DNA from 3 places in the Thalassotalea ganghwensis genome. Region 1 is predicted to be linked to each of the others. Evidence: predicted binding sites of a transcription regulator. Region 1 holds the regulator's gene; each other region holds the start of a gene.
The links. Region 1 encodes FNR, which switches genes on or off when oxygen is low (the NO sensors DNR and NnrR bind a similar motif). Its sites were predicted from a motif close to TTGATCTAGATCAA; they were not measured.
Positions count from the first base shown of each region.

Region 2: the regulator FNR is predicted to act here: its motif matches at 4,154-4,167, upstream of ACSLUH_RS08595 (nitrate reductase subunit alpha).
Region 3: the regulator FNR is predicted to act here: its motif matches at 6,454-6,467, upstream of ubiU (ubiquinone anaerobic biosynthesis protein UbiU).

Region 1 covers NZ_JBQRUM010000004.1:197,449-207,874, reverse strand. Annotated here, with positions in the region: gene ttcA (tRNA 2-thiocytidine(32) synthetase TtcA) at 242-1,135, opposite strand; gene uspE (universal stress protein UspE) at 1,358-2,287, opposite strand; gene ACSLUH_RS06020 (fumarate/nitrate reduction transcriptional regulator Fnr) at 2,508-3,227, opposite strand; gene ACSLUH_RS06015 (sulfite exporter TauE/SafE family protein) at 3,272-3,949, opposite strand; gene ccoS (cbb3-type cytochrome oxidase assembly protein CcoS) at 4,022-4,261, opposite strand; gene ACSLUH_RS06005 (heavy metal translocating P-type ATPase) at 4,258-6,645, opposite strand; gene ACSLUH_RS06000 (FixH family protein) at 6,645-7,139, opposite strand; gene ACSLUH_RS05995 (TIGR02922 family protein) at 7,349-7,573, shown strand; gene ccoP (cytochrome-c oxidase, cbb3-type subunit III) at 7,641-8,624, opposite strand; gene ACSLUH_RS05985 (cbb3-type cytochrome oxidase subunit 3) at 8,617-8,796, opposite strand; gene ccoO (cytochrome-c oxidase, cbb3-type subunit II) at 8,798-9,442, opposite strand; gene ccoN (cytochrome-c oxidase, cbb3-type subunit I) at 9,454-10,426, opposite strand, start outside.
Region 2 covers NZ_JBQRUM010000006.1:231,405-241,830, forward strand. Annotated here, with positions in the region: gene ACSLUH_RS08585 (MFS transporter) at 124-1,728, shown strand; gene ACSLUH_RS08590 (histidine kinase) at 2,095-3,984, opposite strand; gene ACSLUH_RS08595 (nitrate reductase subunit alpha) at 4,227-8,021, shown strand; gene narH (nitrate reductase subunit beta) at 8,026-9,567, shown strand; gene narJ (nitrate reductase molybdenum cofactor assembly chaperone) at 9,577-10,338, shown strand; gene narI (respiratory nitrate reductase subunit gamma) at 10,344-10,426, shown strand, end outside.
Region 3 covers NZ_JBQRUM010000006.1:242,412-252,837, forward strand. Annotated here, with positions in the region: gene narI (respiratory nitrate reductase subunit gamma) at 1-17, shown strand, start outside; gene ACSLUH_RS08615 (peptidylprolyl isomerase) at 248-1,186, shown strand; gene ACSLUH_RS08620 (PM0253 family protein) at 1,206-1,541, shown strand; gene nrdG (anaerobic ribonucleoside-triphosphate reductase activating protein) at 1,676-2,167, shown strand; gene nrdD (anaerobic ribonucleoside-triphosphate reductase) at 2,155-3,930, shown strand; gene ubiT (ubiquinone anaerobic biosynthesis accessory factor UbiT) at 4,018-4,578, opposite strand; gene ACSLUH_RS08640 (thiamine pyrophosphate-dependent enzyme) at 4,575-6,383, opposite strand; gene ubiU (ubiquinone anaerobic biosynthesis protein UbiU) at 6,569-7,561, shown strand; gene ACSLUH_RS08650 (U32 family peptidase) at 7,570-8,430, shown strand; gene ACSLUH_RS08655 (bacteriohemerythrin) at 8,451-8,858, shown strand; gene modB (molybdate ABC transporter permease subunit) at 8,845-9,519, shown strand; gene ACSLUH_RS08665 (ATP-binding cassette domain-containing protein) at 9,537-10,426, shown strand, end outside.

The DNA.
Region 1 (10,426 bases):
GACGAAACCCAATCCTATAATGTAAATAGCCGATATAAATTATTAGATAGATAGTTAAATAAGATTACTTTTAAAAACGTACACACCGTATATACACAGTGTGTACGTAAATAATGCCTTGCAAAAGCTCTACTGATAAAGCCTATCACTTACTCGCGAATGTACATAGGTTTTACTGTATAGTTAACAATGGCGCTTTTTAATTAAGTATGCTGCTACCTTATCTTAAAAAATCATCGTGCTATAGGTTAGAGACATTAATAATGAGTGACTCATCGATATTGGTTGAGGATACGGTCTCTTTTGAAAAGTCATAAGCTTCTCTTGGTTTACTGCGATCTATCGGCAAGTTTGCAAAATCAAACAGCTCCGTATCTGCTAATTGACTTGGACTGACATTCTTTATCGATTTAAAAACATTTTCGACGCGGCCAGGATTTGTTTTATCCCATTGATTAAGCATACTTTTAATATGTTGTCTTTGGAGGTTTTCCTGTGAACCACAAAGGTTACAAGGAATGATTGGGTATTCTCGTAATTGGGCAAATTCGACTAGATCTTTTTCACGACAGTAGGATAATGGTCTAATAACGGTATTTCGTAAATCATCTGCTCTAAGTTTGGGGGGCATTGCTTTAAGTTTTGCACCAAAAAACATATTAAGAAAGAGTGTTTCAACGATATCGTCCATATGATGACCCAGTGCTATTTTCGTGGCTCCGATCTCTTCAGCAAACGAATACAGTGTTCCTCGCCTTAAACGAGAACATAAACCGCAGGTTGTTTTCCCTTCTGGTACTTTAGCTTTAACGACTGAATATGTATCTTTATCAACGATATAATACGGAATATTTAAGCTTTCAAAGTAATTAGGTAAGACATCGGCTGGAAAGCCCGGTTGCTTCTGATCGAGATTTACGGCTACAACCTTAAAGTTTATTGGTGCAGATTTTTGAAGGCTTAATAGAATATCGAGCATAGCAAAGGAATCTTTACCGCCACTAATAGCGGCCATCACGACATCACCATCTTCGATCATATGATAATCAGCAATAGCCTTACCAACTTTACTTCGAAGTCTTTTTTGTAACTTATTCATTTCAAAAACTTCTTTGCGGTTATCGACTTGATTCATTTTACTTTAACTACCTAGTTTACGTTTATTACACAGCTATATGATAATCGCTGAACTTATTTGATTAAAAATGGCGACATATTATATCGCTTATTTATTTTAGAGGTAAGTTATTTATAAGAGAGTCTAACGCTAAACGACTAGTTTGATGTGTTATTAGGGGCTGTGTAGCAGATAATGTTTGCTAACAGCCCGCGGTACAGATTTGATGTTAATTATTAACTATTGCGCCATTGGTGAAACATAACCTTCAGGCTTCAATGCTAAAACATCACAATTTAGGTTATCGATAACATGCTCGGCGGTATTACCTATTAATGCGGCTGAAATGCCAGTTCTACCAATGGTACCGAGTATGACGAGTTCAGCATCTAATTTTTCAGCTTGATGCTGAATAACCTCTTCAGGAAGACCTTCTTCTACGTGTGTATGAGTGCTGTCTACACCAAATTTTTGTGCATGATTGGCCATCGCAACTTTGTGGTGATTAAGCATCGATTCATTATATTCCCCAGCATTAAATTCAGGAATTTCTATGGCAATATTAACGGGCGTGCCAGGAAATGAGTTCACTAAATGGACATTCGCGTCGATTATTTTTGAAAGGTTAATCGCCTCTTCAGTAATTTTATTGTTTAACGCTTGGTGTTCTTTTTCATCGCTACCAACATGAACAGCGGCTAAAATGTTACCTCCTTTCGGCCAACTATGCTCTTTAACCAGTAATACAGGAGATGGACATTTTCTAATTAAATGCCAATCAGTAGGGGTGAAAATGACCGACTTTAACTTATGGTGTTCATGTGTGCCTTTAAGTACGATGTCAAAGCCTTGGGTTAATACCTGCTCAATAATCGGTTCAAACGGGCGATTATGCCAAACGACTTTAAAATCGATAGTTAGAGAATTTTTTGGTAATGAGGTGATTTTTTCTTGTAACCAAAGTTCCCTGTCCTTGATAACCGTTTGACGCATTGCTTCTCGCTCGTCACTCGATAACATAGTCGTCATTTCGTAGGAAAAATCATAAATGCACATAAATGCGGTAATGGTTGCACCCGTTTTATTAGCTAACTCTACCGCTCGTTCAAGCGCTTTTTGATGCTCAGTGGTTGGATCGATGACGGCTAAAATCTTTTTATACTTTTCCATTTCGTGCCTCTAGCATTACCTGAATCATATAGTGAGTTTTTATACTAATGATATAAGTGTAGTTGTTCAATGATCATGCAGCAAAGAATTGCTGATCATTGTTTTAAATCAAGATATTAGTTGTTGATTTATTATTGATATGTAACTGAAAAATAGTACGCAAGAACTTGCTACTATAGGGATAAAGTTTGTGGAGCGTTTCTGAGCGTGAATATTGCCGCTAAAGTGCGGCAACCTCTTTCAATTTTTCTATATCAAGGATACGAATAAATTTACCTTCAACTTCGATTAATTGGCTTTTGTGAAAACGATTTAATAGTCGGCTAATCGTTTCTACGGTTAAACCAATATAGTTACCGATATCACTGCGTGTCATCGTTAATCTAAATTCTGTTTGCGATAGACCTCGTGCATGGAACCTCATGCTGAGCGATGAAAGAAAGGTTGCCAAACGTTGTTCTGCATTTTTACGATTTAGCAAGGTCAGCATTTCTTGATCAGCCTTAATTTCCGTGCTCATCATTCTCAGAATTTGCTTTTTCAATTTAGGCACAGAGTTTGATAACGCGTCAAGGGTATCGTAAGGAATTTCACACACCATAGATGTTTCTAATGCTTTTGCAAAACTAGGGTGCTTTTCAGCTGCGATTGCATCGAAACCGAGCAAATCTCCAGCCAAATGAAAACCGGTGATTTGTTCTTCACCATGCTCATCAACAGTAAATGTTTTAAAGGTACCTGAACGGATAGCGAATAATGATTGCATCTTCTCTCCGTCACGAAACAATTGTTCGCCTTTATGAATAGGACGCTTGCGGTCAATGATTTGATCAAGCTTTTCAAGTTCTTGATCATTGAGAGTAAAAGGCAGGCATAGCTCACTAATACTACAATTTTGGCAATGAATGTGTTGCTGGCCTGAACATTGACGGTTTTGCATCATAAACTCTAAGAAGATTGTTACACTGGTATATGGAGATGTTATTAGAACATTATGCCAGATGCAATCTTTAACGTAATAATTCCATAAATGATCAATGTAATCGCCATTACTTGACGAAATAGCGTATGAGAGATGAGTTGCCTGAATGATAAAAAACCGACAGAAACACTAAGCAGCGCAGGTAAAGTTCCAATGCCAAACCCCATCATAATTAGCGCGCCTTGCCAAGGATCCGCTGATGCGACTGACCAGGTAAGTGTTGAGTAAACTAGCCCGCACGGTAACCAGCCCCAGAGTGCACCTAATCCAAATGCTTTGGCTAATGAATCGACTGGAAGAAACTTCTTATTGAGTGGTGAAAGGAATTTCCATAATATTTGTCCAACTTTCTCAACTTGAACTAATCCACTGTACCAGCGACCGATATATAGCCCTAAAAGTATTAAGAAGATACCCGATATAAACCTCATTATATTTAACGGAACGCCAAGGTTTTTTGCAGCAAGTGAACCAGTAAAACCAGCGATAAAACCAATGAGGCTATAGCTAATAATTCGGCCAATGTTGTAGTAGAGTGTATAGAAGAACTTCTTTGTGCTAATGCCTTGGTCATTGGGCAAAGCAGCCGTTAACATCGATGAAATACCGCCACACATTGCGATGCAATGACCAGCGCCGAGCAAACCAACAACCAAGCCAGCGAAAAAGTTCATCTCCATTAGGGGATCCTATTGAAAACTAGTGGCGATAGAAGGGGGGAGTTTGACGACAAGTTAAATTTAGCTCCTTTGTTATTCTTTATTTAGGGCATTTTTACTCACTGAGTCAGAATTGGTTTCTGCCTGCGGAATGTCTTGTTCCTGACTATTGGATTTAGGTGGTTTATTTTGTTTGTCCTCTTCAAACAAAATGCTTAATCCTTGTTTTTCTAAGTCGTCAAATTGGTCAGTTTTTACGGCCCAAAAAAAGAGGTAAATTCCTAACGCTGTTAAAATTATCGCGATAGGTATTAATACATAAATAATACTCATTTTGAGCCTCTTTTTAGCAACCGAAGTGAATTAGTAATAACAAGTATAGAGCTCAAAGACATACCAACAACAGCCATGTATGGCGTTATATGACCACTTACCGCTAATGGAAGTACGATGGCATTATAACCCATCGCCCAAGCGTAATTTTGTTTAATCACTCGTTTTGTTTTAACTGAAATATTAAATAAGGTCTTCATAGAGGACAAGCGGTTATTCAACAAAATAACGTCTGCCCCTGATTTTGCAACATCGGTGCCTCCACCCATTGCAACCGAAATGTGGGCTGCGCCAAAAACTGGTGAATCATTCACACCGTCACCGAGCATCGCGACTGTGAATTTCTGTTGATAGTGCTTTAGTTTTTTCATCTTGTCTTCTGCAGAACAAGATGCATAGATATGATCAAGTGTTAGCGCGTCTTGCACCGTTTGACAACCCGCTAGGTTATCCCCTGAGAGCATAATTGTTTTAACATGTTTCTTCTTAAGGCTGTCTACCAAAGCTTTTGCGTCATCGCGTATTTGGTCGATAAAACTAAATGAAGCGAGTAGTTTTCCATTTTTTGCTAACACACATCGAGCCTGCTCAGTATCTTCTTTTGATTCAGAAAGCCAAGACGACCTACCGATAGCATATTGATGGCCATCAATAACCCCTTTAATACCGCTTCCGCTGATAATTTGGACGTCTTCTGCGTTGACTTGGAAATTTCTAAACTGTTTAAATGCACTTGCTATTGGGTGTTCCGAATAACTTTCCAAGGCAGCGCTAAGGGCGAGTAAATCTTCTTTCGAATAGGATGGCTCTAAAATATTAATAGCGCTTATTTGAACTTGACCTGACGTCAATGTGCCGGTCTTATCAAATGCGATACAATCTACCGAAGGCATAGTTTCAAGCACATGGCCAGATTTTATCATAATACCTTCTTTGTTGAGCCTTGTCGTCGCACACGTTAATGCCGTAGGGGTGGCGAGTGACAGAGCACAAGGGCAGGTGGCAACGAGTACGGATAAGGTAATCCAAAAAGCTTCTTCTGGCATATGTTGCTGCCAGTAAATCGCTGTAGCCACAGCACATACCAAAATTAAGGCAACAAAATACTGGGCTATTTTGTCTGACAACATAGCAAGCTTAGGTTTATGTGCTTGAGAAGATTCACTTAAGCGGATTAATTGGCTTAAAAATGAATGTTGATTATCGTGCTTTACCTTTATCGTAATATTGCCATCAGTATTTATGGTGCCAGCAAATACTTCATCATTCATCGTTTTAGTTAATGGGGTTTGTTCGCCAGAAAGCATTGACTCATTTAATTGGCTCTGGCCGTGCACAATGATGCCATCAGCAGGTACTGTTTCGCCTGGTTTAACTAAAACAATATCGTTTGGCGTTAAGTGTTTAGCTGCAACGATAATCTCTTGATTTTCTGTTAGCTTTGTTGCCGTTAATGGCATTAGTTTTAATAAGTTTGCTGATACTTCTGCAGCGCGACTTCGCGCTCTAAATTCTAAAAACTTGCCAACGAGTAAGAGAAACGTAAACATCGAAACCGATTCAAAATACACTTCACCTGTTTGATTAATTGTTGCCCATGCACTGGCGGTAAAGGCTAAACTAATTGCGATTGATACGGGCACATCCATTGACAATCGCTTTATTTTTAGCGCATTAATGGCACCTTTATAAAAAGGGTAGGCACCATAGGTGACGATTGGAAAGGTCAGCATTAAACTCGTCCAACGTAAATACACTTTTATGCTATCTGACATGTCTGAGAAAGCACCAAAATACATTCCGATCGCAATCATCATCACTTGCATCATTAAGATGCCAGAAATTCCCAAGCGCTTTATAAACACTTTAGCTCGAGCATTGTTGTTCTTTTCTATATCATTTGCTTTAAATGGCGTTGCTTGATAGCCAATATCATTAATGGCAATGAGTATTTCACTCAGTTTTACTTGTTGGGAATCCCATTTAACAGTAGCTCGCTGTGTGGTGGCATTGACGCTGATAGCAATAATCCCAGGTATTTTGGCTGTTTGCATTTCAATTAACCAAGCACAAGCAGCACAATTTATACCTTCAATGGTTAGGATAGCTTCTTTTTGAGTACCGTGATTAAAAGTAAATTCGCTTTGCAGGCTATCGTCGTCAAGCAATTTTTTCTTCGCCAATTCTGCGGGGATCAATTGTTCGCCTTTAGGAGCTTTCTCCGTTCTAAATTGATAATACTCTTCTAGGCCACTATTGACGATGGTTTCAGCTATAGCCTGACAGCCGACACAACACATGTGTTCGGCTTTATTTTTAATCAAAGTGGTTAGGGTGATACCTTGAGGAATTGGTTCACCACAATGAAAACAACTGCTTGACATTAGTTAGCTTCTATTGGCTTGGGGATTATCTCGATAAATTCTGTTTGCGGAAGCGTAATGGTATTTTGAATTTTCCAAGTATCTTCAAATGAAGATATGGTAACGCGCCATTTTCCTTTTATATCATGGTCAATTGTTTGTCTAAAGTGGCCATTGCCATCGGCGGTTAACGCAACATAAAAGTCTTTTTCTGCAAGCGTTGGGTGATAAAAATTTACATTTAACAATGGAAATTCTTTTTCTATGCCTGTTGGTTTTATCACCAATTGCTCATCGCTAAATTTGAGGTCAAACTTCATGCCTAGCTTTTGAGCAAGTTTAATTTTATCAAGCTCTAAATTAATCGCTTTACCTTTTTTATAATAATCACCAACAACCAAGTCATCTGGGTTTGTGTTAGCAATAATAAGAGTAGCAATGCCAGCTACGACAGCGGTAAAAGGCAATAAAAATACTAGCCATGCCCAAGGCTCTTTGTACCAAGACGTTTTCATTAAGCTTTCGTTATTAAATAATTTGGCAGTATTATACTTTTTTTCAATGGGTAATTCCTATGCTAATTACTATTTTCTGACATTTTTTTATTCTAGATCATAGTTCAATATCGCAAATAAATGTGCTCTATTAAAAATTTGCAAATAGGGGAATACAAGCCATAGTTATAAGGGGAAGAACAGAGTAACTAAAAGGCTTTTGCTGCCATATGAATAACAACGACCTTACGACGGTGACGATTATTTACTATAACGATAACTGCATTGAGTTGCAGTCTGAAGTAAAAAATTACCCTAAAAACTCGAATGGGCGAGTCATTATACCTGATGAGTTTAAACAGGATAAATCGATTATCGCGGTTTGTTTAGGAGAAATTGTTATTTTAAATAAAGCAGGCGATCGGATTATTTCTGTTGATTATGACAAAGAATAATTGTTGAAAATGTTGAGTTAAAAAAAGCCTTAAACAATTGTTTAAGGCTTTTTTAATACCAGCATTATTATTGCTGAGATAAACTATAAACGTAGGCACTAATCACGTGTATTTTCTTCTCACCTAAAATGTCATTCCAAGCTGGCATTACACCCGCGCGGCCATTTCGAATAGATTCTTGAATAACACGTTCTGAGCCACCGTATAACCAAACATCATCGCTAAGGTTTGGTGCACCTAATGGTAAGCCCATTGCTAAACTGCCTTGACCTTCACTACCGTGACAGCCAGCACACATGGCAAACTTTTCTTTGCCTTGTTCAGCGTTACCTTCTTTTGCTTCACGTCCGCTAAGGCTGATCACATAGGCAGCTACGTCTTTAACACCTTGTTCACCGCCTAACATGGTTTCCCAGCCAATCATACCTTGTGCTTTACGACCAGCCATTAAGCTATGCTTGATATCAGCTGGCGTTCCACCATATAACCAGTCGCTGTCGGTAAGGTTGGGGAATCCAGTTGTACCGCGTGCATCAGAGCCATGACATTGAGCACAGTTTTGTAAAAATAGTCGTTGACCAATTTTACGTGCTTGCACTGCTTCGTCATCGCCTGCTGTTGCCAAGTCTTTAATGTCACGTTTGGCCAACGCTTCAAATACAGGGCCGTATCGTTCATCAGCTGCTTTTACTTCTCGGTCATACTGAACGATCAAACCTTTATCAAGACCCTCTTGGGTTTTAGCTTTTGACTCTTCTATGCTAACGATGCCTTGGTTTGAGCTTTTCCAGCCGAATAAACCAGCCCAGTTACCTAAACCAGGGTAGACGATTAGATAACCTACACCCCAAACAATCGTAAGTAAGAAAAACGTGCTCCACCACTTAGGAAGCGGGTTGTTTAACTCTTCAATGCCGTCAAACGAGTGTCCCATTGACTCACCTTCTTCGACATCAGTAAAGTTCTTTAAGCACCAGCGTAGTAGTAGGTAACAACCTAATAACGTGCCAAGTGTAAGAACGGTAATCCAAATACTCCAGAAGCTAGACATTATTATTAGTCTCCTGTTTGTTAGTCTCTTCTTTGTGGTCTTCTTCAAAAATTGAATTGGCCGCTTCGTCAAACGAGGCTTTACGTTTTTTGCTATACGACCACACCACAATGATGATAAATAGTGCGAAAATTATTAGGGCAATTAAGCCTCTTAATGTACCGTAATCCATATTATTTCAGCGCATGCCCAAGTGACTGCAAGTATGCAATCAAGGCATCCATTTCAGTTTTACCGGCAACTTCTGATTTCGCCTTAGCAATATCTTCAGCAGAGTATAACGGGATCGGGTTACCTTGTTCGTCCTTGTGGCTGCGATTACGCGTTAAGAAGTTGAAAGTTTCAAGTTTCTTTGCAGTTAACGCACCATCAAGCTTTGTATCCTCAAGCCATTTGAATGAAGGCATATTAGATTCAGGGACTACCGAACGAGGGTCAATTAAATGTGCACGATGCCAGTCATCACTGTAACGACCACCAACACGAGCTAGGTCTGGCCCAGTACGCTTAGAACCCCATAAGAAAGGGTGTTCCCAAACATGCTCACCTGCAACCGAGTAATGACCATAACGCTCTGTTTCTGCTCTAAATGGGCGGATCATTTGGCTATGACACGTATTACAACCTTCGCGAATATAAATATCACGACCTTCCATTTCTAATGCCGTGTAAGGGCGTAGGTTATCAACTGGCTGTGTTGTTTCTTTTTGGAAAAACAACGGTGTAATTTCCACCAAACCGCCAATACTGATGGCAAAAATAGTAATAATGAAAAACAAGCCTACATTTTTTTCGACTTTTTCATGTTTATTTGTCATGACCGGTCTCCTTAGGCTGCTTCTACGCGTTTAAGACTATTGTCTTGCGCATAAATTGTTTTAAACATGTTATAAGCCATTAGCACAAAACCAGCGACTACTAAAACGCCACCTAAAAAGCGAATAAAGTAGAACGGGTATGACGCTTGAAGACTTTCAACAAAGCTATAAGTTAATGTACCGTCAGTATTTACCGCACGCCACATTAAGCCTTGCATAACACCAGAAATCCACATCGCTACAATATAAAGTACGATACCAGCAGTGTGCATCCAGAAATGAACGTTAATGAGTTTAATGCTATACATTCTCTCTTGATTAAATAGTATTGGAATTAAGTGATACATCGCACCAATTGATACCATTGCAACCCAACCTAGAGCGCCAGAGTGAACATGGCCGATAGTCCAGTCGGTATAATGAGACAAGGCATTAACTGATTTGATTGCCATCATTGGGCCTTCAAACGTTGACATGCCGTAAAAAGAGAGAGAAACAATAAGGAATCGTAAAATAGGATCATGACGTAATTTATGCCATGCACCTGATAATGTCATGATACCGTTTATCATACCACCCCAAGAAGGTAGGAATAGTACTACTGACATCACCATACCTAAGCTTTGAGCCCAATCTGGTAAGGCAGTGTAATGTAAATGATGAGGACCTGCCCAAATATATAAAGAAACCAATGCCCAAAAGTGAACGATGGATAAACGATAAGAGTAAACTGGGCGTTCTGCTTGTTTAGGTACGAAGTAATACATCATCCCTAAGAAACCAGCAGTTAATAAGAAACCAACGGCATTGTGACCATACCACCATTGCATCATGGCATCGATGGCACCTGAATAGATTGAATAAGATTTCATCATCGATACAGGAATTGCCATACTATTACCAATGTGCAGTACTGCTACGGTAATAATAAATCCACCGAAAAACCAGTTCGCTACGTAAATGTGTGAGGTTTTACGCTTGATA
Region 2 (10,426 bases), on a different contig from region 1:
TGGTGATGAATTGTTCATTTTACCGCTATACACTGCAAATTTACCTACCCCTTTATACCAATTGTTCTTAAAAACCAGTTATTTCATAGTGGCGATGTTGATTAATAATTATTGGAGATAACCATGGCTGACTTACAAAAATGGGATCCCGAAGACGAAAGCTTTTGGGAGTCACAAGGTAAGAAGATTGCAAACCGAAATCTTTGGATTTCGATCCCTAGTCTGTTATGCGGCTTTGCGGTGTGGCTGTACTGGGGGATTATAACAGTACAAATGTTGAACCTAGGCTTTCCATTTGCCAAATCAGAGTTGTTTACCTTGATGGCAATTGCGGGCTTAACGGGTGCGACATTGCGTATTCCAAGTAGTTTCTTTATACGTTTATGCGGTGGTCGAAATACCATCTTTTTCACGACCGCATTGCTAATGATTCCCGCCTTTGGTGCAGGTGTCGCACTACAAGACCAGAACACCCCATTATGGGTTTTTCAAGTATTGGCTTTCCTGTCTGGTTTTGGTGGCGGTAATTTCGCTTCATCAATGTCTAATATCAGTTTTTTCTTTCCTAAAAAACAACAAGGTTATGCCTTGGGTATGAATGCAGGTTTAGGTAACTTTGGTGTTACTACTATGCAAATATTAGTGCCTTTGTTTATGACCTTTGGTTTGTTTGGCGGTGAACCAATGACACTGGTGAATACCAGCGGGACATTAATAGGGAAAATCCCAGCAGGCTCTGATACTTGGATTCATAATGCGGGCTATTTGTGGTTAATTTTCCTCATTCCTTTGGCGTTTGCCGGTTGGTTTGGTATGAATAATATCAAAACCGCGGAAGTGTCTCCTGATATTGGTAACCCAGTAACCTCATGGTTTCTCATCGTTTTAATGCTACTTATCGGTTTCCTAACTGCGGGTGTGGGTTTATGGTTATTACTTCCTGAAGCCGCAAATGGTTCAGGTTTTGGTGTCCCTAAAGAAATCGTTTTAGTTCTGGTTATCGTCTCAACGGTATTCTTATTAAAACAGTTACCAGGTCAAATTAAGCAAAGTTTAACACGTCAATATAAAATCTTTGATAATAAACACACTTGGGTGATGAGTGTTATCTATACCATGACCTTCGGTTCGTTCATCGGTTTTGCGGCATCATTTCCGTTATCTATTAAAGTTATTTTTGGCTACCAGCATATTCTTGTCGATGGTGTAATGACGCATGATACCATCAATCCTAATGGACCAAGTGCATTAATGTATGCTTGGATGGGGCCATTCATTGGTGCGTTAATTCGACCAGTAGGCGGTTGGATATCAGATAAAGTTGGTGGAGCATTAGTTACACAGATTTGTGCTATTGTTATGGTCGCTAGTGCATTAGGCGTTGCTTATTTCATGCAAGCTGCCTATCAGTCAGCAACACCTGAAGAATTTTTCATCCCATTCTTTATTTTGTTCTTAATATTATTTGCTGCAACTGGCATAGGAAATGGTTCAACATTCCGTACCATTGCTATGGTGTTTCCAAAAGAGCAAGCAGGTCCAGTATTAGGTTGGACATCAGCTGTAGCCGCTTACGGAGCTTTTTATATTCCTAAAGTATTGGGCGAACAAATAAAAGCAACCACTCCAGAAGTAGCGCTCATTGGATTTGCTATTTTCTATGCGGTGTGTGTGTTTATCAATTATTGGTTTTACTTACGTAAAGATGGTGAACACTATAACCCATAACGTAATACGTTAGTTTACGACAATAGCAAACCTTTCCTTGCTATGCCCTTTAGCCCGAGTTTCTAGCGACACTAGGGCTTTTTTATGTACAGGAAGTACGGTATGCCGCGGGCGCATGGATGCGCAGGAGCGACGATGTTCAGGATGAACGGTCGAACATATGCGTCCTCGACAATTGCTCCTGCATTGTTCTAATTACATACATCCATGTATTAATGCATTTTCGACATTTCCACCATCCTTGGCGGTCGTATGCCGTGGTGCCAAGGATGGCAAAAACGGCGATGTTCACGATGATTGGGCGAAAAACGGCTCTACGGCGATTGCTCCTGTATCACCGAGACGCCAAAGCGCTACTATAAGTGGCTATGAGACTTTCGCAAGCAAGTAACTTGGTCTAAAGACAACCTCGACAATTGCACCACCATCATCAAGGTTGTGGATAGTCACATGACCTTTTAAATGTTGACTTCGCTCTTGCATAATTGCTAAACCATAATGATTGAGCTTAGTAGGATCATCAGGTATACCAACGCCATTATCTCTAATTTGTAAATGAATATTCTTATCCTGATCAGCAAAAGCGGAAATTGTCACTAAGGTGCCATGGGAGTGATGTAAGGCATTTTGGGTGGCTTCTCGGGCAATTTGCATGAGATGAATTTCTTCATTGGGAGACAGTGGAATGTTCTCTATTTGATAATCTAATTGAAAGAGCATTTTGCCATCCGCTCGGGCATTAAGGGTATCTATGGTTTCTATAAATGTTTGCTGTAAACCAGCAACATCAATTTTTAACCTAAACGTTGTCAGTAACTCCCTAAGCTGTTTGTAAGCGGAATCTAATCCTGTTTTGAGTTCAATGACAACATCTTCGATGTGCTCTTCGGAGGCTTCTTTTTGGCGTAACTTTTGAAGCCGTGTCACTTGAAACTTTAAATATGATAAAGCTTGGGCTAGTGAATCATGCAGTTCTCTAGCTATGACATTACGCTCTTTCAATAAGGTGATACGTCTATTTTGCTCATTTTGTTGACGTATATGTAAACCATTGGCGATTAATGTGGTAATGGATGAAAACAGTTGATGCTGCCATGCTTCGAGCGGTTTGTCATCGTCTAGGTTGCACACTAAAACACCATAACTAATGTTATCTTTTTTAATCGGGTAACGCATGACCATCTGGTCAGCGACCGTCGAGCAATCATTATCGTTGTCGTTTATGCAGGTAGCGCAATCTTTTTCAACACATTTGTCTGGCAAAGGTTTGTCTTCAGTAATGATGTGCTCATAGGGTTGATCGCTATTGTGCGTTGTTAAACACAGATCTAAATCAGGTTTGTGAGTGACTTTAGCCAGCTTCAAGGTAATCGGCGTTAAGTCTAATGAATCACCTGGTTCGTTAATCAGCTGTGATGTTTGGTATAGCAGTTCTAAAATATCGTTACTGCGTATTAGTTCACTGGTTTTTTGCTGTACACGTTGTTCGAGTTGCCCATAAGAAAGTGACAACGCCATTGTCATTTTATTCATGGTTTCAGCCAGTAAACCTAACTCATCATTCTGTTGGATATTGGTATGGGCGGTGTAATCTCCGGCCATTATTTGTCGAGCAGACGAGGTTAACTCAGAAAGAGGCTTTTCTATGCGGCGACTGATTTGAAACATCGTAAATGCCGCAAGTAGAATCGTTACCATCAATGAAATACCTAAAATCATACGAATACTAAAAATACGCTCTTCAGCACGTTGTTGATAAAGCCCTACTAATCCATCGAGACGAAAAACAAAATTTTCGATCGTGGCATTTATTTCAAATAGCATGACTTCATTTAGCAGTGCTGGATTGTCGGTTAAGCTGAGCAAAAGTGGTTTTAGTTCTTCCGTCCAAGTTTGACGAATGCTATCTAAGGACATTTTGATTGGGATATTGCCCTGAGAAATCGCACTGCTTTCCATGATAGGCGCATTAATCGTCTGACTAAACTTCTCAATATTTCTTTTTATCTTTTGCTGCTGAAGGCTTACAGCAGATGGCTGAATGAGTGGCAGTAGTTCGATATTGGCTAACACTTTATAGCTTTGTTTTCGTAACGAACCCGCCTCATTAATGATAAGTGCATCGTGGTCGGCCATTTCACTGATAAACACCGAACTGAACATACTTAATATTGAAATTGCACTGATGAGAAACATCATTAAACCGATGCGAAAAACGATGGAATTAAACAGTCGATCTAAAATTGCACTTTTCATTACTGACCTTCTTATGGTGATACCCACAAAAACCAAATTAGGGGTAGTGTAAACGTATTTGTTTTGTCTATTGCTTGCAAGTACCTATTCTAACGAAAGTCACGGCTAAACCCTTATACCTCTAAGGTGGTAGATAGTAAATCCATTGATTTATAGGCCATTTTTAAATTTGATCTAGATCAAGTTTTTTTGAAAACTCAGTGTCTATGATGACTCCAAACTATAAATGCTTGGAGAAAGAAATGAGTCGTTTTTTAGATAGATTACGCTTTTTTAAGCCAAAATCTGAAAGCTTCTCGGGTGACCATGGGGTTACCACTGAAGAAGACCGTAGCTGGGAAGATGGCTACCGCCGTCGTTGGCAACATGACAAAGTGGTGCGTTCTACTCATGGTGTTAACTGTACAGGTTCATGTAGTTGGAAAATTTATGTTAAAGATGGTCTAGTCACTTGGGAAACACAACAAACAGACTATCCAAGAACACGTCCTGACTTGCCTAATCATGAGCCACGCGGTTGTCCACGTGGAGCGTCATACTCTTGGTATATCTATAGCGCGAATCGCTTAAAGTATCCTAAGGTACGTAAAAAACTAATTAAGCTATGGCGTGAAGCACGTGCTCAGTACAAAGATCCGGTCGAAGCTTGGGCGTCAATTGTCGAAGATAAAACGAAAGCGCAATCATACAAACAGCAACGTGGCTTAGGTGGATTTGTGCGTGCTGACTGGCATGAAGTAAACGAAATCATTGCGTCTGCTAATGTCTATACCACGAAAACATATGGACCTGACCGTGTCACTGGGTTCTCGCCAATTCCAGCAATGTCGATGGTGTCATATGCCGCTGGAGCTCGTTATCTCTCTTTAATTGGTGGTAACTGCTTAAGCTTCTACGATTGGTATTGTGACTTACCACCTGCTTCTCCTCAAATTTGGGGTGAGCAAACTGATGTTCCTGAATCTGCTGACTGGTATAACTCAAACTATATTATTGCTTGGGGCTCTAACGTTCCTCAAACACGTACCCCTGATGCACACTTCTTAACAGAAGTCCGTTATAAAGGGACTAAAGTTGTTTCTATTACTTCAGATTACTCTGAACTTTCGAAATTAACCGACCAGTGGTTAGCGCCTAAGCAAGGTACAGATGCGGCCTTAGCCATGGCATTCGGTCATGTGATCTTGAAGGAATACCATACCACTGGTAAGAGCGAGTACTTTAATGAGTATGTGCGCACGACGACCGACTTCCCAATGCTGGTTATGCTTGATGAAAAAGATGGCAAGCTTATTCAAGGTCGCTTCCTTCGAGCATCAGATTTAGCTGACAACTTAGGTCAAGACAATAACCCTGAGTGGAAAACCATTGCCTTAAATGACGCTAACGGTGAACTCATTTCACCTAATGGTGCTGTAGGTTACCGTTGGGGTGAAGATGGTCGTAAGCGTGGTAAGTGGAATATTGAACAACGTGATGGTAAATCAGGTGATGAAGTTACCTTAAAAGTGAGCTTAAAAGAAGGTCATGATGAAATTGTTGACGTCGCATTCCCTTATTTTGCCACCGAAGCAAATGCTCACGAACATAACTACTTCGACCATACTGAGCATAGCGATATCTTAAATCGTAAAGTGCCAGCGAAGAAAATTACCTTAGCGGATGGTAAAGAAGTCTTTGTTACTACAGTATTTGATTTAACCCTTGCCAACTACGGGGTTGATAATGGTTATGACTGTGCAAACTGTGCAACAGACTACGACCAAGACATTCCTTATACGCCAAAATGGCAAGAAAAAATTACTGGCTGTCGCCCTGAAGATGTTATCAAAGTAGCGAAAGAGTTTGCTGATAATGCAGATAAAACTCGTGGCCGTTCAATGGTCATCGTTGGTGCTGCACTTAACCATTGGTACCACATGGACATGAACTATCGTGGCTTAATCAACATGTTGATGATGTGTGGTTGTATTGGTCAATCAGGTGGCGGCTGGGCGCACTATGTTGGGCAAGAAAAACTTCGTCCGCAAACTGGTTGGCAGCCATTAGCGTTTGGTCTTGATTGGCAACGTCCACCGCGTCATATGAACGGTACATCGTTCTTCTATAACCACTCGAGTCAATGGCGTTACGAGAAATTAGAAATGGATGAAGTGGTATCACCACTGGCAGACAAATCTAAGTGGACAGGTTCTATTATCGACTTTAACTCTCGTGCGGAACGCATGGGATGGTTACCGTCGGCACCGCAGTTAGGCATGAACCCGTTAAACCTTTGTAAAGAAGCTGAAGCGGCTGGTATGTCTCCAAAAGATTATGCGGTAGACAAACTTAAATCAGGTGACTTGAAGTTTGCCTGTGAAGAGCCAGATAACCCTCAAAATTTCCCGCGCAACATGTTTGTATGGCGCTCAAACTTATTAGGTTCGTCAGGTAAAGGCCATGAATACATGCTCAAGCATTTGTTAGGGACTAAGCACGGCTTGATGGGCAAAGACTTAGGTGAAGCAGGTGATAAGAAGCCTGAAGATGTGAAGTTCGAAGAAAAAGGCGCTGAAGGTAAAGTTGACTTGTTCGTGACCTTAGACTTTCGTATGTCAACAACATGTCTTTATTCCGACATCGTTCTTCCTACGGCTACTTGGTACGAAAAAGATGATATGAATACCTCGGATATGCATCCATTTATTCACCCATTATCTAAAGCGGTAGATCCGGTTTGGGAAGCGCGCAGTGACTGGGATATCTTCAAAGGTATTGCTAAGAAGTTCTCTGAGTTAACAGACGGCCACTTGGGTAAAGAAAAAGACTTAGTGACCCTGCCTATTTTACATGACACACCAGCTGAAATTGCTCAGCCATTAGGTGTTAAGTCATGGTGGAAAGGTGAGTGTGATTTAATTCCGGGCAAAACTGCACCTAATATGATTGAAGTTGAGCGCGATTATCCGAATACCTATGCTCGCTTTACCTCGCTTGGTCCATTAATGGACAAACTAGGGAATGGTGGTAAAGGGATCAACTGGGATACCACTGAAGAAGTGGAATTCTTAGGTAAGCTTAACAAGGTTCATCATGAAGGTGCCAACGAAGGTCGTCCTAAAATTGATTCTGCAATCGATGCTTGTGAAGTGATTTTATCGCTAGCACCTGAAACTAACGGTACTGTTGCTGTTAAAGCGTGGGATGCGTTAGGCAAAATTACCGGGCGAGACCACACCCATTTAGCGAAACCGAAACAAGAAGAGAAAATTCGTTTTAGAGATATTCAAGCGCAGCCGCGTAAGATTATTTCATCACCAACTTGGTCGGGTTTAGAAGATGAGCACGTGTCATACAACGCAGGTTACACCAATGTTCACGAGCTCATTCCATGGAGAACTATTACTGGTCGTCAGCAGTTCTATCAAGATCATGAATGGATGCGCGACTTTGGTGAAACCATGTGTTTATACAAGCCACCAATTAACTTAAAAACCGTTCAGCCAATGATGAACAAGAAGCCAAACGGTAATAAGGAAATTGCGCTTAACTGGATCACCCCACATCAAAAATGGGGGATTCACTCAACGTACTCAGATAACTTGTTGATGCTGACATTATCACGTGGTGGTCCAATTGTCTGGTTATCGGAAATTGATGCTGAAAATGCGGGCATTGTAGATAACGACTGGATTGAAGTATTCAATGTTAACGGAGCGATTGCAGCCCGTGCCGTTGTTTCACAGCGTGTTCCTGAAGGTATGAGCATGATGTATCACGCTCAAGAACGTATCGTGAACGTACCGGGCGCTGAAACGACTGAAACTCGTGGTGGTATTCATAACTCAGTAACCCGTGCAGTAATGAAACCGACTCATATGATTGGTGGCTATGCGCAACAATCATACGGCTTTAACTACTATGGCACGGTAGGTTGTAACCGAGATGAGTTCGTTATTGTTCGTAAGATGGCGAAAGTCGACTGGCTAGATGAAGAAGCTAAGCATGGCGGTAAAGACCAGTCTGAAAGTGAATTGAACGAGTACAGAGGTTAAGACGATGAAAGTTAGAGCGCAAATAGGTATGGTGCTGAACTTAGACAAATGTATCGGTTGTCACACTTGTTCAGTTACTTGTAAAAACGTTTGGACCTCACGTGAAGGGGTTGAATATGCTTGGTTCAACAATGTTGAGTCCAAGCCAGGTGTTGGTTACCCAAAAGAGTGGGAAAACCAAGAAAAATGGAATGGCGGCTGGGTGCGTAATGCAGCCGGCAAGCTAGAGCCAAAACAAGGGGGTAAGCGTCGTATTTTAGCGAATATTTTCGCCAACCCTGATTTACCAGAAATTGATGATTACTACGAGCCGTTTGATTTTGACTATCAGCATTTACACAAAGCGGGTGAATCAAAGCATCAGCCCGTTGCTCGTCCTCGCTCTCTGATCTCTGGTCAACGCATGGAGAAAATTAACTGGGGTCCTAACTGGGAAGAAATTCTTGGCACCGAGTTCAAACATCGTAAAGCAGATAAAAACTTTGACCACGTACAAGCGGATATCTACGGTCAGTTTGAAAAAACGTTCATGATGTATTTACCTCGTTTATGTGAGCATTGTTTAAACCCAGCATGTGTCGCGAGTTGCCCAAGTGGTGCGATTTATAAACGTGAAGAAGACGGCATCGTCTTAATCGATCAAGACAAGTGTCGTGGCTGGAGAATGTGTGTTTCCGGTTGTCCGTACAAAAAAATCTACTACAACTGGAAAACAGGCAAATCAGAGAAATGTATTTTCTGTTACCCACGTATTGAATCAGGTCAGCCAACGGTTTGTTCTGAAACCTGTGTCGGTCGTATTCGCTACCTTGGGGTTATGCTTTACGATGCTGATCGCATAGAAGAAGCGGCTTCGGTTGCTAATGAAAAAGATTTGTACCAAGCCCAATGTGACATTTTCTTAGATCCAAATGATGAAGCAGTTCAGGCGGCTGCGCGTAAAGAAGGCATACCGCAGGCCTGGCTTGACGCCGCTGTGCAGTCGCCGGTTTATAAAATGGCAATGGACTGGAAAGTGGCACTGCCGCTTCATCCAGAATATCGCACCTTACCTATGGTTTGGTATGTGCCACCACTTAGCCCAGTGCAAACTGCAATTGAGGCTGGGCATGTTGGACAAAACGGCGTGATTCCAGATTTGAAATCATTACGAATTCCAATGAAATATCTCGCAAACTTACTCACTGCTGGCGATGAAAAACCTGTTGTAGAGGCGTTAGAGCGCATGTTAGCAATGCGCGCTTATAAACGATCTCAGCAAGTGGAAAAAGTTGAAGATTTAGCGGTATTAGAACAAGTCGGATTAACTAAGCACCAAATAGAAGACATGTATCACACCATGGCAATTGCCAACTACGAAGACCGTTTTGTCGTTCCGACGAGCCATAAAGTGCAAACAGAGAATGCTTATGATGAAAAGTCTGGCTGTGGTTTTAGCTTTGGTAATGGTTGTGCAACGGGCTCATCTGGAACAAGTCTGTTTGGTGGTAAGAGTCAAACTCAACGCGAAGTAATTCCCGTTAGTATGATTGACCCAAATGAGTAGGAGAGAGCAATGGATATTTTGGCATTAATGTCTCGATTGATAGATTACCCTACAGAAGATTTAGCATGTTCTGCTGAAGACATAAAACGTTTTATCGCTGTAGAAAAACACTTAAGCGAGCAAAACAAACGGGAGCTTACCGAGTTTATTGATGGTCGATTGTCAATGGATTTACTTGATTGGCAATCAGACTACGATGCGCTTTTTGAGCGCGGGCGTTCGTTATCACTGTTATTATTTGAACACATTCACGGAGAAAGCCGCGACCGTGGTCAAGCAATGATCGATCTCATCGCTCAATACAAAGCGGCGGGTTTAGATATCAGCATAAAAGAGCTCCCTGATTACATCCCTTTGTTTTTAGAGTTTGCTTCGACGCAAGGTGATGAGCACGCCCGAGGTTGGTTGCAAGATGTCTCACATATTTTAGCGCTACTGAAAGTGCGATTAGCACAGCGAGATTCAGATTACGCGATACTGTTTCACATCTTGGTTGATCTTGCTCAAGCGGACATCGACTACGCTGATTTAGCGCAGCAAGTAAAAGGCGAAAAGCGTGATGATACCAAAGAAGCGATCGATAAAGTTTGGGAAGAGGAAATGGTGAAATTTGGTGCCGATTCCAACAGTGACGCTTGTGGCACTGCGACGAATCGCCCTTCTCAAACACAACGTCGTGACCAACAAGTTCCTATTCAAATGATGGATGCTGTGATTGCTGAAACGCTGGCGAAAGACGCTGGCCAATCAACAACGGTATCTGGAGGTTAATACTTATGGATTACTTAAATACACTTTTATTTGGTTTATATCCTTATATTGCTCTGACGATTTTTATCGTTGGCAGTATGCTGCGTTA
Region 3 (10,426 bases), on a different contig from region 1:
TCGTGCGCGCTAAATAAAAGTTAATGATTTAATCGTTGTTATTTTCGCTCTTATTCATCGTTGGAAAATGCTCATGTACATTTGTACACCCCGCTTTACCGCTTTGTTTAAGAGCAAAATAACCCATTAATTAGAGCGTGTTGACCTTTCTTGTTTAATTTTTGCATAGCGATTTAAACGCTAATGATAGTTAAAGTCGCTAGTTAAAAGTTAATACCAGGGTCTCAATTAACACTAAGGAAAACTCATGGAAATTATTAATGCTGCTCCGGTAAATGAGCATAAACATCATGACGATTGTGGCTGTCATGGCGATATCGAAAATCCAGCCATTAATCACGGAGATTTTTCTGAAGTTGAGGATGACCTTGCTGCAGCAAAACGTGCTAACCATGTACCATCAGAAGTGCCTGAAATTCGTGTTAACGGAGTTGAACTATCTGAGCAAGAAGTGTTGGCTGAAATGCAATATCACCCAGCTGAAACCAAGCGTCAAAGTATGGTTAAGGCGGCAGAATCACTCATTATCAACGAACTCATTAAACAAAAGGCAATATCGTTGGGGCTGTTAAATGACGAGACGTCGCTGGAGCTAGACTCTGAATATACCTTGATCAATCGTTTGATTGAGATGGAGTGCCAAGTACCAATAGCATCAGAGCAAGAATGCTTGCGATTCTATCAGCAAAACCAAAGCAAATTTACCACATCGCCTTTATTGGAGGTGCGTCACATTTTATTGGCCGTAGCGCCGGATGATGTCAATGACCGGATTAGAGTTAAAGATCTCGCTCAGGAGATTATAGCAACGATAGCGCAATCACCGGTAATGTTTGAGGAACTCGTAGATAGGCACTCGGCTTGTCCATCGAAAGAGATGAAAGGAAATTTAGGGCAGATCAGTCAAGGACAAACTGTGCCTGAATTTGAACGTCATTTGTTCAATGCCAAGGTTGGGTTATTACCCTACCCAATTGAGAGTCGTTATGGTTTTCACGTGGCGATTATTGATCGCAAAGTTGATGGACGACAATTACCGTTTGAGTATGTAAAAGACAAAGTGACAGAGTATTTAAATGAAAAAGTTAAACGTAAAAATATCAGTCAGTACATTCAGCAGCTGATTCAAGAAGCTGATATTATTGGTTTTAATTTTGAGCAGCAATCATCTCCGCTAATACAATAGCGGCGATGAAAACTCTCTGTTGAACAATCCTTTTAAAGCAAAATGGTCAGCACAAGGACACACCTTGTGTTTGGGCCATTGGCAAATTACCTATCTCGACCTGCCGATCACCTTACCGCCCAAACAAACTGAAAACGATATGGGCACTTACGGTAATTTCAGTTATTTATTTCCTGATGAAGATGCATATATCGAAGGTCTACCTTTCGAGGACTGGATAGAATCAAACGTTGATTGGCTGCTTGAGGTCTTTGAACAACATCATATTCCAACCGAGCCAAAATACTTTGAATGGTTTTACCAAGCGGTAAATGCACAGGATTGGCGCTGCAGTAGCTGCGGCGGCTGTACGTAGTCAATTCAACCAGCATTATGCCCTTGATACAAGTATTGACGGGTAAAGACAATACTCTTTCAGAGGTATATAAAAATAAGCTTTGTCACTATATCTTGTGTTTAAGTTTTATGTAAGGCACAAGATATAGTGTTATGTTCAAGGCGTTACCACCACAGATAGTATTCCAAGAAGTGCCCGATGAGGTCAGCTTAGCGTTTACAATCACAGGCTGCCCGTTACGTTGTCAAGGTTGTCATAGCCAAGAAACCTGGAACAGAGAGCTTGGCTTAGAACTGACCCCCTCCTTATTCGAAAATTACTTGTTGCAATACCAAGCAATGATCACCTGCGTCTTGTTTTTTGGCGGAGAGTGGAACAGTGAATGCTTAGTTCAGCGGTTACAAATGGCAAAAGTACATGGTCTCAAAACTTGTTTGTACACTGGCTTAGAGCGAGTGCCGCAGCGAATTTCACGTCATTTAGATTATCTTAAAATAGGCCCATGGCTTACCGAGAAGGGCGGGTTAAATGAGCCAACGACGAATCAAAGGTTAATCAATTTACATACCGGGCAATGCCTAAATTATCGGTTTTTGCCTAATCATCTTAACAATAAAAATAGAGAATCATTATGCAGCGTTTAACTCCATTTCAGATAGCAGAAAAACAGAACTTCATTCATCAGTATGTCCATGCGACTAATGCCGCAGATGGCTCAAAAATGGACGCTAATGCCAACGTGACACACAAGAACATCGCAACATTGGAGGCTGAATTAACCAAAGACTATGTAATTCAGATTAATCGAGCGCAAATCGCTGGTAAAATTAGCGAGTTGTTTTCAGATGAATTGGCGCAAGAATATATCAGGCAAATAGAAGCACATGAAATATACGTTCATGACGAAACCAGCTTAAAGCCCTATTGTGCTTCAATATCTTTATATCCTTTTTTGCTCGACGGTTTAACCAAACTCGGTGGTGAATCAAAAGCACCTAAGCATTTAGCATCGTTTTGCGGAAGTTTCATTAACTTAGTCTTTGCGATAAGTGCTCAGTTTGCAGGCGCAATTGCCACCGTTGAATTTCTTACCTATTTTGATTACTTTGCTCGACAAGAGTTTGGTGAAGACTATCTTAATACTCACGCTAAAGAGATAGACAATCACCTGCAACACGTCGTTTATGCGTTAAATCAACCGGCAGCGGCGCGCGGGTATCAAAGTGTGTTTTGGAATATATCGCTTTACGATCGTTACTACTTTGAATCGCTTTTTGAAAATTTTGTCTTTCCCGATCACACGCCCCCTAATTGGCAAAGTGTTGAAAGACTGCAAGCTTATTTTATGGGGTGGTTTAACAAGGAACGAGAAAAATCATTACTCACTTTTCCCGTCGTGACAGCGGCGATGCTGACTGACAACGAATTAGTCAAAGATACGCAGTTTGCCCAAATGTGCGCGCAGCAAATTAGCGAAGGCAATGCCTTTTTTATTTACCAATCAGATAGTGCTGATTCTTTAGCGTCTTGTTGCCGACTGCGCAATGAAATCAGTGACAACACCTTTTCATATACCTTAGGCGCTGGCGGAGTGTCGACGGGCTCAATTAATGTCATCACCATCAATATGAATAGATTAATCCAAGATGGTCGAGACTTGTTAACTGAGGTTGAAAAAATTCAACAATATCAGGTCGCTTATCGAGCGATAATCGACGATTATCTTAGTCATGGCATGCTACCCGTTTATGACGCAGGATTTATTCATCTTGATAAACAGTTTTTAACCTTAGGTATTAACGGTATGGTTGAGGCGGCAGAGTTTTTAGGCATTAATGTCGACACGGGCGAGGATTATCGGGAGTTCGTCGATAAGCAATTAGAAGTCATTTATCTCGCTAATCGTCGAGCCAAGGCGCAGTATGGCTATCAATTTAATACTGAGTTCGTCCCGGCGGAAAATTTGGGTATCAAAAATGCCAAGTGGGATAAAGCGGATGGATACCAAGTGCCGCGTGAGTGTTACAACTCATACTTTTATGTTGTTGAAGACAATGCCATTAATCATTTAGATAAGTTTATTTTGCATGGTAAGGGCTTTACCCGTTACTTAGATGGAGGCTCAGCCTTGCACCTAAATTTGGAGGAAACTTTGTCATCAACTAACGCTTTGAATTTACTCAATGTTGCCGCAAAAACGGGTTGTAACTATTTCTGCATAAACGTCAAAATCACCTTATGTAATGCCTGTAATCATATTGATAAGAGAACGTTACCGCGTTGTCCAGAATGCCATTCAGAGGATATTGACCACGGCACGCGAGTGATTGGATACCTCAAACGCGTATCGGCTTTTAGTGCGGGTAGAAGAAAAGAACATCAGCGCCGTTTTTATCATAGCCACTAATTAAACTCGTTTGCATAATCAAAGGCTTGGCTAATCAGCTGAGCCATTAATTGTTTGTGCAATAAACTCTTACAATAAATAAACGCGCTAAGTTGATTCTGATAACAAGTGACTTAACCGTTTAATGGCATGTTGTATTGGAATCGGTATGTTTTCCTCGAAGTCATAGTCGTCAATGAAGTTTTTTATCGCAAGACCCAGCTCTGTTTTGCCGGTTACCAGCAGTTTTCTTTGAAAAAATAAGGTATCAGGATCAACTATTTTATTTGCTAGCAATATTAAGCTTTTAGTGTCAGCTGAGAATTCAACATCGGCATGATGCAAATGGGATGGAAGTCGCCTGATTACTAACATTTTAGCTGTTTCGTTGGAACCATGAGTTACCGTGATAAAGCAGGTTAAATTAGAATCCGAAACGACCAACTTTAAGTATTTTTCTCGTAAGAACCTTAGCTCTTCGTTTTGTAAGGCTGTTGTAAAAAGTTTATTTAGGACTAATGACAGTAATGGCTCACTCACTCTATGAGGTAGGTAATCAATTGACCCCAGCACATGCGCTGGAGCCTTAGAGGTGAGTTTTTTAAGACATTCTACAAATGTCTGCGGAACGCCGGAAATCGTTTTTTTTGCATGAGGAAGATGTATCATATTGCCTTCCCATCTTGAGTGATTTCTTGCCACTTGCTCATCGCGACTGGATCGCCATTTTGGGCTTGGATGTATAAGTTGAGCATAAGGATTTCATGGCTTTGTGCGTCACTATCTGTGCTAGCAGGGACTTCAATAAGCGTTATACCATCATTGTGATCAACAGCAGTAAGCAAATGATCAGTAAATTCCCCCACCGTTTCACACTTAACTCCTTTTCCACCATAAGCTTCAATGAGTTTGAGCGCATTGAAAAGCGGCGTAGAACAATGATAGATGTTGCCATTACCTGACTTGCCTAAATGAAAAATATTGTTACGCATATAAATGATTATTAATGGGAGTGATTCGCGTTGAAAATGAATCAACTCATTTAATTGAAAGTTAAAGCCGCCATCACCGGTAATAACCACGGCAATATCATTCGATTGAATGGAATTGAGCTTTTTCGCGACGGCTCTGGCGTAGGGTAAACTTGTTCCCATAGCGGCATACCAGGGATTGCATATCCAGCTGCGGCCAATGGAAGATTGTTTTGTGATCAAGTCATAGGAAGCAAAGTAAGAGTTACCGACTTCGGGTAAGTATATCAAAGACTGAGATAACCCTTGTTGGATATGATTAAGCACGGTTGTTAGGTTATGAAATCCAACTTGGGTATCTTGTTTACAAGGCGGTGGTAGCTGTTTAACCACACTTAACGAAAAAAATGGAATATCAGCAGCTAAAAGGATTTTTAAAATATTGATCACTCCTTGCTGATTTTGAACCGTACCTTTAACTACTGTTTTGTTGTCAAAGTTTTCGATGATGTGAGTGCCCGTATTGAATGCCGCATTGGTATCTTGATTGTAAATGCTGGTATCAACTTCAAGAATATAATCGACTTCTTGCTCAATATATTGGCGATTTTTTTTACGACTGAAAACGCCGTTATAACTGCCTAAACATAGCGGATCGGACTCATCAAAAATTCCTTTGGCAAGCCAGCTAGTGGCAAATGGAATACTGTATTGATGGCAAAAAGACATCAGCAATTCTTTCAATTCGTTGTTTAGTTTTACATGTTCACCAATATAAACCAGCGGTTTATTAGCCAGATTGAGTTTCTTGATAATTTGCTCAGCAATTAAAGTTTCGCCTCGCAACACGAAGTTTTCACGAATGAGTTGATTACGATTTTCTGGAAGCCTGATGGCTTGAGTAGGCTGAAAAACGAGATCTCGTGGGATCTCGATAAACACTGGCTGTTTATTTAGATAAGCATGAGTTACTAATTGAAAAAAGCGCTCAGCGGCCATGTTCGGTTGATGTTTGTTTCGGGCACCTTGCAAGCGTTCAGCTTTCATCCCCAAAGCGCGAAAGGCGTCAATCGCACAGTCATATTCTGGGTGCCAGGCTGAAGCTGACGCTATCGTATGGTGTATTGTATGGTGAGATATTTCACTTTCACCAGGCGCTCCTGATAAAAATATAACAGGTAGTTTCTCCGTGATGGCTAATGCGGCCGCACTTGTGCAGGGTAAACTGCCCACAGTATAGGTTGTTAATGCGGCGCCAATACCATTAAATTCAGCATGACCACAAGCACTAAAACCGGCGTGCATCTCGTTGCTAGAAGGAGATAATTCAAGTTTACCATCTAAGGCTGCGATCAAGTTAGCGGCGAAGTCACCACCAACTCCAAACACTTGATGGCAACCAAACCAATTTAAAATATCGGCAATGGCACTACCGAGTTGCGGTAATGCTTTAGCGTACGCTTGTCCAAAATTTTCTGCGTATTGAGCATCAAATTGCAGCATAACTGTTCCCTCTATTGTAACGAAGTAAATCTATTGTCGACGTATTTTGCAAAGTTCAAATGCAAAGGCATTGCGCTGGATCAATAAATAATGACTTCATTTTAGGCTTTTAGAGGTACCTCTTTTGGGGCATTGCCATCCTATGAAAATCAGAGAAAATTAACTAAAAGTATGGAGGGTATTAGGTGGAACTTTTATGTCCAGCAGGCAATTTATCATCGCTAAAATCGGCGATTGATAATGGCGCAGACGCTGTCTATATCGGATTAAGAAATGATACTAATGCACGGCATTTTGAAGGGTTGAATTTTACTCGTAGTAAACTCGAACAAGCAGTGAAATATGTACGAGAACATCACCGGAAGTTACACATGGCGATTAATACTTTTGCCAGTGCCGATCAATGGGATACGTGGAAGCAGTCTGTTGATTTGGCCGCTTCAATTGGTGTGGATGCTTTAATTGTCGCTGATATCTCGGTGTTAGACTATGCCGCGAAAATGTACCCTCAGATAGAACTGCACTTATCTGTTCAGGCTTCGGCGACAAATGCCGAAGCTATTAATTACTACCAAAACAACTTTAATGTAAAGCGTGTGGTGTTGCCTCGGGTGCTTTCGATCCACCAAGTTAAACAACTGGCTAGGGCGACTGATGTCGAACTGGAAGTCTTTGCCTATGGCAGCCTATGCATAATGGCCGAGGGGCGTTGTCATTTATCTTCTTATTTAACTGGGGAATCCCCCAATATGAATGGTGTTTGCTCACCAGCCAAGTACGTTGATTGGAAAGAAACTGATAAAGGCTTAGAGTCTCGCTTAAATAACATATTAATTGATCGGTATGCACCTGATGAAGCGGCCGGCTACCCGACATTGTGCAAAGGGCGTTTTAATGTTGATGACAACCTTTTTCATGCATTAGAGGAACCGACAAGCCTAAACTCTATGGCACTTTTGCCCGAACTTTTAAAAATGGGCATCTCTGCTGTGAAGATTGAGGGAAGGCAGCGCAGCAGTGCTTATGTTAAGGAAGTCACTCAAGCGTGGCGACAAGCAATAGATGCCTGCAAGCAACAAGGGAGTTTCGTAGTTGAACAGCGTTGGCAACAAAAGTTAGCGAATTTATCTGAAGGTAATCAAACGACTTTAGGGGCTTATCATAAAAGTTGGCAATAGAGGTTGCGATGAAATATTCATTAGGAAATTTATTGTATTTTTGGCCCAAAGTTGATGTAGAAGCTTTTTATCAACAGGCTAAAACGAGTGCAGCAGATATTATTTATTTAGGTGAATCTGTATGCAGTAAACGTAGAGAGGTAAAACTAAAGGATTATCTATTAATAGCAAAGGAGCTTTCTCTTGCAGGCAAGCAAGTGGTTTTGTCGACCATGGTGTTGCTTGAAGCACCATCAGAACTCAAAGAGCTAAAAAAGTTTATTAATAATGGTGAATTTCTGATTGAAGCAAATGACATGTCAGCGGTACATGTAGCTAGTCAACTGGGGCTGCCATTTGTCGCAGGCAGTGCATTGAACATTTATAACCACAACTCTTTGCAGCTATTGCTGCGTCAAGGCATGGTGCGTTGGTGTATGCCTGTGGAGCTTTCTAGGGATAGATTAAAAACGATTGTCGAACAATGCCAACGAGCAGGATTTTTAGACCAGTTTGAAGTGGAAGTCCATAGTTACGGACATTTACCGCTCGCCTATTCTGCGCGTTGTTTTACTGCACGATCAGAAAATCGCTCAAAGGATGAGTGTCAATATTGCTGCATCAATTATCCCAATGGCAGGCTTACACAAAGCCAAGAAGGTGAAGCGTTGTTTGTACTCAATGGTATTCAAACGATGTCAGGAGATTGCTATAACTTAACCAATGAACAACAAGCCATGGAAGGACTCGTAGACATTATGCGAGTTTCTCCAGAAGGTAAGCAGGCGTTTGAAATATTAGAAAAGTTAAAGCAGAGCTCAGCGGTACCATTAGCAGCTAATCATAGTAATGGTTATTGGCATCATATTGCAGGGATTCATCAACTGTGATCACTACATAGGAGAATGAGATGCAATATATTGAGTGGGAAACAGGATTCAACATCGGCATAAAAGAAATAGATATTCAGCATCAAGCGCTTGTGAGCATCATAAATACATTAGCCGAAGCGATTGAAAATGACGCTAATGTCGATACTTTCAACGCTGTTTTTAATCGTCTGATAGATTACACCGAGTATCATTTTAGTGCGGAAGAGAAATATATAAAAAAGCTAACTAAAAAAGATAAGCGCTTGCATTTATTACAACATCAAAACTTCGTCAATGAGTTAATTCGCATGAATAGAAATGATATCAATAAAGAGAGTGCAATGGCTATTTGGTATTTTCTATCGGATTGGCTAATCAGCCATATTGTCAGTGAGGATATTAAACTGTCAGGAACAAAGAAGCTGGAGACAAATCGTGACTTTTGATTTTACGTCACTTTGGTTAACGATAAAGCTTGCCTTTTTTACGACTTTTATATTGCTTATTTTCTGTATCCCGTTTGCTTGGTGGTTATCAAGTTATCAAGGTCGAATGAAGGCAATAATTGAAAGTATTGTTGCACTACCTTTGGTACTACCACCTACAGTGGTTGGTTTTTATATGTTGATTGCTTTTGCGCCAGAAACTTGGTTAGGCAGAGGATGGTTTTGGTTAACTGGGCAGCAATTGGCCTTCAGTTTTGCGGGTATATTGTTGGCCTCATTAATTTATTCTTTACCATTCGTGGTTCAACCGTTGCTTGCTAATTTTGTTCAACTTGGAACTAAGTATGACCAAATGGCAGGTGGACTTGGTATATCGCCCTATAAACGATTATTTTTAGTGAGTCTTCCTTTAGCAAAGCCAGCAATCATTAGTGCAATAACCTTGGGTTTTGCTCATACGTTAGGAGAATTTGGTTTAGTACTGATGATAGGGGGTAATATTCCTGGCGAAACTCAGGTGTTATCAATTGCATTGTACAATCACGTGGAAGCGATGGAATATCAACAAGCTCATAATTTAGCTATAATTTTGATTTCAATTTCTTTTTTGTCATTAATTCTACTTTACCGTTTTAATCGACCCGCCTTATTTTATCGGTAATCACATTAAGGTCGAACATGCTTTTACTTGATTTCAAAAATGAGCTGCCAGAATTATATTTAAATCTAAATGAGAATGTAGTTGGCATATTTGGAGCCTCAGGGGCTGGAAAATCTAGCTTTTTGAAGAATATTGCAGGAATCGATGACAGCTTGATATCAGTAGTACATTATGACGGCTTGAGAGTTGATACATTATCAGCATACAAGTCACCTATATACTACCTTGATCAAGGAGCAACATTGTTTCCTCATTTATCAGTACGGAAAAACTTATTACTGGTTTTAGCTCATGGATGTTTTGCTTCTGAAAATAGCTATCAATTTGAAGATGTTATTAATTGGTGTCAAATTGAATCGATATTAGATCAGATGCCTTTGCATTTATCCGGGGGACAAATGCAAAAAGTCTTATTTGCGCAGAGCCTACTGTCTGGAAAAAAACTTATTTTGCTCGATGAACCATTTTCCGCATTAGACTGGAAGGTAAGAGAACATTTTTGTCAATTAATCCAATATCTACATCAGCACTTTCATAAGCAATTTTTATTTGTTAGTCATTCACTAAAAGAGCTAGCAATGAGCACAAATTACTTGTTGCATCTAGATCACTTTAAAGTAATTAAATCTGGTATAAGTCAAAAATTGATTTCGTCGCTCAGTCAAGAACCAGGCCAAACGCAAAGCGCTATTTTAAGTGGGAAAATCGATAAAATTATTCAAGAGTTTAACTTAGCTAAGGTAAAATTAGGATCCAACTCTAATAGCCAATTTATATATATCACAGCACCTCATTACGACTTAGCAGATGTAAATATTGAGATTGAAGCTAATAAAGTTAGCTTGTGCAAAAAAAAACCATCTCTGACGTCTATAGTCAATTGTCTTTTGACTAGAGTTAAAGAAAT